Regions from separate parts of the Leptolyngbya sp. FACHB-541 genome, predicted to be linked through region 1. Evidence: riboswitches for the same ligand, from Rfam matches in the RefSeq annotation. Region 1 holds a riboswitch; the other holds the start of a gene.
What was found. Region 1 has a riboswitch for cobalamin ahead of H6G00_RS23815 (FAD-dependent oxidoreductase). Riboswitches for the same ligand answer to the same signal wherever they lie in the genome.

Region 1 (4,213 bases):
TTTGAAACTGGGGTAGACCCTCGACTGGGCAACTACGACTTTCTAATGGCCTGTGATTTGGACATGGGAGTCGATGAAGTACGAGGTGAACTTAAGTATTGGGGTGAGTGGTTCCTTGACACGACCGGAGTGGATGGGTTTCGCCTTGATGCCGTAAAGCACGTTCGCGCCTGGTTCTTTAATGAATGGCTCGACCACGTCCGGCAGCACACGGGACGCAATCTCTTTGCAGTGGGTGAATATTGGGCAGACGATGCAGAAGCGCTACATTGGTTTCTCAAAGAAACGGGTGGGCGGATGTCGCTGTTTGACGTGCCGCTACACTACAACTTTAGTCAAGCCAGTAAGTGTGGTGGCAGCTATGATATGCGGCAAATTTTGGATGGCACGCTAGTACAGCAACAGCCTGCCCTGGCAGTCACTTTTGTAGAAAACCACGATTCTCAACCACTCCAGGCACTCGAATCGGTGGTCGAAAGTTGGTTTAAGCCGCTTGCCTACGCAATCATTCTTTTGCGGCGTGAAGGATACCCGTGTGTGTTTTACGCCGATTACTATGGTGCACATTACACCGATAGGGGTTACGAAATTTGGCTAGACAAGCACGGCTGGCTGATCGACAAATTTCTCTATGCGCGCAAGCACTTTGCCTATGGTGACCAGTACACCTATTTTGACCACCCTGATGTAATCGGCTGGACTCGTCTAGGCGACGAGGAGCATCCCAAAGCAATGGCTGTGTTGATGAGTGATGCTGCAGGCGGTAGCAAATGGATGGAAGTCGGCAAGCCCAATACCACCTTTTATGACTTGACCGAACACGTTGACAAACTGATTCAAACCAATGAGCATGGCTGGGCAGAATTTTGCTGCAACGGCGGGTCTGTTTCGGTTTGGGTAGAGAAGTGAGGGTGTTTGGGGTTTAGAGCTTCTAAACCCCAAACTTCAAGTTTCTAAAAATGTAACCAATTTAACTCCTGCCCTGCTGAGATGTCACATTAGGAGAGTGAGCGTTTAAGCGCTGAACCAATTCCGATTTAGCGCCATCTTAGTGAGGAGAATGATTATGAAGTCTGCATTTATGCCGCTGTTATCGCTACGCAAAGTTCGCTACGTTTTGCCTGTGGCGATCGCCACCACCCTACTCAGCTTACCGATGGTTTCGCCTGCCTTGGCTCAGGAACAGCTAACCAGAACAGTCACGGTAACGGGACGTGGCATTGAAAACATTCCAACTACGATTAGCCAGGTACGCTTGGGCGTTGAGGTGCAGGGCAGAACGGCTGAGGAGGTGCAGCAGGAGGCGGCACAACGCACGAATGCAGTTGTGGAATTGCTGCGATCGCGCAATGTCGATAAACTCACCACCACCGGGATTTACCTCAGCCCTCAATACAACTTTGAGAATGGTTCACAGGAGTTAGTTGGCTATACAGCTTCTAATACCGTCAGCTTTGAAATCTCGACCGAGCAAGCCGGAGATATTTTAGATGCCTCAGTCAATGCGGGCGCGACTCGCATTGATGGTATTAGCTTTACGGCTGAGGAGGAAGCGATCGCCACTGCCCAAAATCAAGCTTTGCGAGAGGCAACCCAAGAAGCTCAAGAGCAGGCAGATGTAGTGCTTGGTGCACTGGGACTAACCCGTGATGAAGTAGTGAATATTCAAGTGAATGGTGCAGTGCCTCCCATGCCTCCGATTCCATATGGTAGAGCGGCAAGTGAAGCAGTCGCTTTATCTGATGCGCCGACCCCTGTTGTCGGTGGCGAACAGCAGGTGGAAGCGTCTGTAACGCTTCAGATTAGCTACTAGGAGAATCAGGGGCTAGGGCTAGGGGTTGAGGACTAACTCTCTAGTCCCCAACTCCAATTAGAAGGCAATAAACTTCTCAGAGCGTACCTGGTTTGGGTTTGCTCCCATAGAGAGAATAAATTCGTAGATTTCGGAAACGCGATCGCCCACTCCGCAGATGTCAATTTCAAACTGAGAGAGGTTTAGGTCTTGAGCAACTAGTGCTGATTCTGGGCTGCAGTGAATTGCTTCTACGTAGTGGAACGGTCGCCATGCTTGTTGAAGCGATCGCCAGTAGTCGTGATACGGCAAACAGTCTACTGTCTCCGGGTTTGCCAACACTAACCATATAGGTTGGCTATAGCCACAATCGCGCAGCCAGTCAATTTGGCTCTTTAGAGGTGCAATTCCTGACCCTTCAGCAACATAGAGACGAGGACGTTTTGGCAGCTGATTGAGCGTCATTAACCCGTAAGGTCCCCGCACTGGAATTATTGCCCCAATTTCTAGATCTTGTATGTAGGCAGAACTCCAGCCCACCCGAGATACGCAGAGCTCAACTGTTGGGCAGCGCTCCGGAGAGGAGGCGATCGAGTAGATTTTGCTAAACTTGCGTCCGTCTCGTTCAAACTTGGGCCAAACAGATTGCCCAGGCAAGAACCTAAACTCTGGATTGCTCAGATGTACCCAAATAGATTTGATCGTTGGGGTAATATAGCTAGAATCCAATACCGTAGCGAGACAGTCCATCGGTGCCGATGGACGTAAACATTCCAAACTTTGCATTCACTTAACCCGTGCATCGCGGGTTTGACACAGAACAAATGCTTCAGATAGGCATCCTGACTTAAAAGGAGTGATTAGACCGACTTGAGCTAATCCCTTTTTCACAGTTGCGGCACAGTGCCGGATTTTCACCGAACTTTCCCCAAGTCGAACGTGAAGTTCAACTCTGGTTGGGCTGATCCCCCAACCAATCTAGAAGCCACTGGGGCATTCTAGCCCAAGTCGTTACCCCAATGAAGTAGAGCGATGAATCTTTACCTGTAGCTGTCTATACCGGTTCTTGCTTGAGTGGATACAAAGCACGGGATACAGCAGGGGCGTGGTGCACCACTGCTGTATCCCGTGTAATTGAGAATTGCTATAGATGAAGGAGATTGGAACGAAGCTCAATCTCCTTCGATATCTAGACAGCTAGGTTGCTTAAGAAATTCCGATTTCAAGATGGACTTAAGGCACCTGGATTAGAATCAGTCCAGTTACAGCAAACGAAACGTGTCTTAGATTTTCAACATGAGCAGCTCAGAAGCGTGGTACATCGTTAAGCAAAGCAGTGGACAGTGCGAAATTTTGCCGCACCCACCAACAGAAAAAGATTTAATAGGAGCCGAAAAGTGGGGGCCATTTGCCTCAGAAACAGAGGCGATCGCCCGTCGAGTCGGCTTAATTCGCGCGGGTAAGTGCCAGCCCGCTTAGATAGTGCTGCTGGTTAAAGCTTAAAAGGTTAGGACCGAAAGATTACTGCGGCTGCGGAACCGTCTCTGCCCTCTGGTTTTGCCTTTCGGCAGTGATGCGGTCGTTCAACACTTGCAGCGCTCTAGCGTATTGAGGATCGGCTGTAGTGCCAATTTGGGTGCGATCGTCTAGAAGCTGCTCCTGCTGCTCTTCGGTTAGCTCAATCTCCACATCGGGCGCGATTCCGGCGTGGTTGATGTCTCGACCGCTAGGAGTTAAATATTTTGCAACCGTGACGGCAATTCCTGAACCATCGCCCAGTCCTCGCACAGACTGCACTAACCCTTTACCAAAGGTTTGGGTTCCGACTAGTACGGCGCGATCGTTATCTTGCAGCGCACCTGACAAAATTTCGCTGGCGCTAGCTGATCCGCCATCTACTAGCACCACTAGAGGCTTATCGGTCAATGCCTGACCATTTGCACTCTCTTGATCAGATATGCCTTGGCGATCGACTGTCGAGACAATTACCCCGCCATCTAACCACATCCGGGCAATATCAATGCTGGAATAGAGCAATCCACCTGGGTTGGAACGCAAGTCTAGAATGTACCCCGTCACATTTTGTGACTCCAGGTCTTGAATCGCTGCCTGCATTTCCTCAGCCGCATTAGCGCTAAACTGCGTCAGACGAATATAGCCAACTCCGCCGGTTGAGCCTTCTTGATAGCTGTAGCGAACTGGATGTAGCTCAATCTGCGCCCGCTGCAGCGGAAACTCAAGCTGCTCTTCACCTCGACGAATAGTTAGTGTAACCTCCGAGCCAGCCGGTCCGCGAATGAGATTAACAGCCTGGTTGACATCCATTCCTTCAGTGCTTTGACCATCGATCTGGACGATGACGTCTTGCGCCAAGATACCCGCTTCAAAGGCAGGCGTATCTTCGATGGGGGAAACGACGAT
Region 2 (4,213 bases), on a different contig from region 1:
ATTTAATAACCTTCCAGAAGAATCTCGTATATACGCTATGACCGGGGCTATTCTGCTAACTCTTCTCTTAAAGAACTTAGCAAGCTATTTGAGTACGTTATCAAACGGTCACCTATCAAGACTATTAACCAATAGCTTAAGAAGAGAAGGATTACGAATACTTTTAGAGGTCAACTTAGATTTTTATGCTCAAATGAGAATTGGGGATTTGATTAATCGTATAGGACAAGAGATTAATCGAACGGCTCAATCTATTAAGATTTCAATTAATATTTTAACAATCGTATTAACAATTCTAGTTTTCATCGGATTGCTAATACGGATATCCTGGCAACTTACTTTAGCCTCAACTGGTTTGTTGCTTCTAGTCGGTCTGGCAAATCAATTTTCTATTGTTCGTGCCAAGTTTTTTGGAAAAGCACTGGCACAGAATTCAAGAGATTACTCCAACGCACTGCTAGATGTCTTAACTGGCATCAGGTTAATTAAAGCCACTTCCAATGAAGAGCAAGAATATCAAAGAGTAGAGCATCTAATTCTTGAAAGAGAGAGAGCTGAGTTTAAATCTCAAGCAAACAATGCTGCTGTTCCACCCATCAATGAAATGAGTGGAATTGTAGCTGTACTCTCCATTGTCTTATTAAGTCGTGTTTTTTTTGCAGAGCAAGTTGGCTCTTTCTCGGTTTACACGATGTCAACTTATCTTTTTGTTTTATTTCGGTTAATGCCGATTATTGGACAATTAAATGGTGCTCGTAATTCTTATGCAAACGCAATTGCTAGTGTCGATCTAGTTGATGATTTTTTAAGGCGTGACAATAAAAACTTTATTATTAATGGAGTCATCCCTTATTCACATTTAATGAAGGGAATAAGTTTTGAGAATGTTTCGTTCAAATATCCTGAACATGAAAATTTAGTTCTTAATGGTATTAACCTTTGGATTCCTAAGGGAACAACTCTCGCCTTAGTTGGTGCGTCAGGTGCTGGTAAATCAACTGTCGCAGATCTACTGCCGAGGTTTTACGATACAGTTGAAGGCTCTATTAAAATAGATGGTACAGACATAAGAGATTATGATGTCCGCACACTAAGAAGGGCGATGGGCATTGTCAGCCAAGATACTTTTCTCTTTAATGATTCTGTTCGTAACAATATTGCTTACGCGCGATCAAACGTGACAGAAGATGAAATTATTGAGGCTGCCAAGCGGGCAAATGCTTATGAATTTATTTTGCGCCTACCTCAAGGCTTAGATACTCAGCTTGGCGATCGTGGCGTACTACTCTCAGGTGGGCAACGCCAGCGACTTGCGATCGCTAGAGCTCTACTTCAAAACCCAGAGATCTTGATTTTAGATGAAGCAACAAGCGCGTTGGATTCAGTTTCAGAGCGTTTAGTTCAAGAAGCAATCGATGATTTAAGTCGCGATCGCACAACCCTAGTCATCGCTCACCGCCTCTCTACAGTTCGTAAGGCAGATCAAATTGCGGTGATGGAGAAGGGGCAAGTTGTGGAATTGGGCAATCACGAAGAATTGATGCAGACAAGCGGTTATTACGCGAGGCTCTGTGCCATGCAGTTTGCCGAGAAATCTCAAATGTCAGGGCTCTCTGATCGAAAAGCGATCGCCAAAACATCCTACGAAATTCGGACCCGCTTAAACACGATGATCGGTTCTCTAAGGCTACTGGTTGACGGCATGTTAGATACTCCGGAAGAAGAAACCGAATTGACCGAAGAAGCGTATTACTCAGCTCTCAACCTTCTGAAGAGCTTAGAATCCTTCGAGACAGGGATTCAAAGCCCAGAAGAGCTTGAAGTCGCCCGATAAATATAAACAAATGTCGGCACTTGGGATAAGATGACGAGGCACACGTGAAACAGCAACCTGATTGGGAAAGTCCGGTGCGAGTCCGGCGCTGTGCCGCAACTGTAAACTAAAGGATGAAAAGCACTTTTATTCTTTAGAAGCCAGAACGCCAATCCGCTGCTTATTCACTCTATTTCCTGCGCTGCACAGGAAAGGGAGTTTAACGATGACTATTTCGACAGACAACACTCTGTCTCCAACAAGCGCTGCAAATTCTAAAATAGGCACACCCTTCGATGCCGATGTGAACCTTGATCAGTCAATCGTGCTGCCTCCGTTACCCCTCAACCGCCCACTATTACTAGTTGGACATGGCAGTCGCGATGCAGATGGAAGGAAAAGCCTATTGGATTTTGCCACTGCTTATCAAGCGCTTGATGTTTCTCGACCAGTCTTTCCTTGTTTCCTGGAACTCACTGAACCCTCGATTCAACAAAGCTTAGACCAATGCGTGGAGCAGGGCTATACCGATCTTTCGGTGCTGCCTGTGCTGCTGTTTGCAGCTCGACACAACAAATTTGACGTTACCAACGAACTGGATCGCGCTCGACAGCGGCATCCTCAACTCAACTTTCATTACGGTCGCCATTTTGGGATTACCCCTGGAATTTTAGAGCTATGGCGATCGCGTCTAGAGCAGCTTGATCAACCCGACCAAAACCCCCAAGAAATCTCTCGCGCTGATACAGTGTTGCTGTTTGTAGGACGTGGCTCCAGCGATCCTGATGCAAATGGCGATGTTGCGAAACTAGCGCGAATAGTGTGGGAGGGGAGCGGATACCAAACGGTTGAGACCTGTTTTATTGGAATTACTCACCCCCGCTTAGAAGAAGGTTTTCGCCGTGCGCTGCTGTATCAACCTAAGCGAATTATTGTGCTGCCTTATTTTCTGTTTACTGGTTTATTAGTCAAAAAGATCTTTGACACCACCATACAGCAGCAAGAGCAGCATCCTGAAGTTTCGATGGTTTGTCTACCAGAAATGGGGTTGCATCCTCAGTTATTTTCGGTATTGAGAGAACGAGAAATCGAAACTCAGTTAGGGCAAGTACAGATGAACTGCGAAATGTGCAAGTTTCGGCTAGCTGCGACCGCCCAAATGGGAGAACATGAGCTACCTCATCAGCATGGGCATGATCACCATCACCATCACGGTCATGAGCATGGACATAGTCACCCAGATGTAGATCCTTACGCCAACCCAGAGCAGTATCATCAAAGGATTTGGCAAGCCCCTTAGAATTGCGTCTGAATATTATGTCTGAATCCCAAGAATTTACAGTGGGCGATCGCGTTCGAGTGGTTGCCCTTCCGCCTTACGTTAAAACTGCTGAACCCATGCCGATGCTGCGTCCTCCCAACGTCATTAGCCTAGGTGAAGAAGGAATTGTTATTAATCGGCGTCCTGGAGGGTTTTGGAGCGTTCGCTTTTCCCAAGGAATGTTTTTAATGGATACCCAGTATCTTGAATTAGCGTCTGCTTCGTCTAATTCCTCCACTCCAGACGAACACATTCTTGAGCGTCCTTCAGATTAAAGCCAGGATTTAAGAATCAGGTCATAATGTCCACCCTGCTCCGGTGGATACCAACCTGACTCAATTTTCTGGATGATATCAGGTAGGGCTTTGATAAATTTGGGCTTACGGTCGATAGGATGAAGTGTCCACGCTTTAGGAGAGCCGAGTACAGCACGAACGTATTCTGTCTCTTCTAAACGGCGTGACACCATGACCTCCCAAGAACCTAGTGCTCCCTTTGTTAAAGATATAATTTACAAACGTTTGAATATCTGTTGGCAAGCTATTCATAAATTTGCACTTGTAAGTCTTCCATAGAACTTTTAGCGGAAGAAGCTGGTCAAAGCGATTGCGACTAATTAAGTAGGCTCGACTACTAAAGAATTTGACTTGATAAAAGTCATTAGGATCTGAGCTGAAGGGCACTCTTTAGTAAAGGGAGCCATCTTTTGCAGGCGGACCAGTCAAAGGTCTAACTCTACAACTTGCGGATTTTTTGCAGCAGTTTAATACCTTCTTCAATCCAGTTTTAATAAGGTTCTTGATGAAACAGCATATCATTGTCTATACGAAGCAAATAATCACTTTCAACTACTTCAATAGCAAAAAGAGAACCTAAGATTGGATAGCCTTTGTAGTTATGAGTCTGCCTAATTTGCCGACCAAAATGCTTTTGATAAACTTTTCTATGAAGGTTTTCTGAATAATCAATGTCAACAACTTTATCAACAACATCTGAATCTAACAGTTGATTACAATAGTTGCATAATTGCTCCATTGTGCCAAGTTCTGAACGATTTACTTTGTCACCCGATAAGGGCG

Region 2: linked by a shared signal. The riboswitch ahead of H6G00_RS09155 (sirohydrochlorin chelatase) and the one ahead of H6G00_RS23815 (FAD-dependent oxidoreductase) in region 1 are both predicted to bind cobalamin.

Annotation. Positions count from the first base shown of each region.
Region 1 covers NZ_JACJPC010000110.1:283,185-287,397, forward strand. The annotation lists gene H6G00_RS23805 (alpha-amylase) at 1-909, shown strand, start outside; gene H6G00_RS23810 (SIMPL domain-containing protein) at 1,157-1,813, shown strand; gene H6G00_RS23815 (FAD-dependent oxidoreductase) at 1,871-2,578, opposite strand; cobalamin riboswitch at 2,607-2,750, opposite strand; gene H6G00_RS23820 (transposase) at 3,089-3,271, shown strand; gene ctpC (carboxyl-terminal processing protease CtpC) at 3,314-4,213, opposite strand, start outside.
Region 2 covers NZ_JACJPC010000048.1:108,799-113,011, reverse strand. The annotation lists gene H6G00_RS09160 (ABC transporter ATP-binding protein) at 1-1,834, shown strand, start outside; adenosylcobalamin (AdoCbl) riboswitch at 1,874-2,036, shown strand; gene H6G00_RS09155 (sirohydrochlorin chelatase) at 2,040-3,113, shown strand; gene sipA (regulatory protein SipA) at 3,131-3,409, shown strand; gene H6G00_RS34655 (hypothetical protein) at 3,406-3,600, opposite strand; gene H6G00_RS34650 (hypothetical protein) at 3,921-4,213, opposite strand, start outside.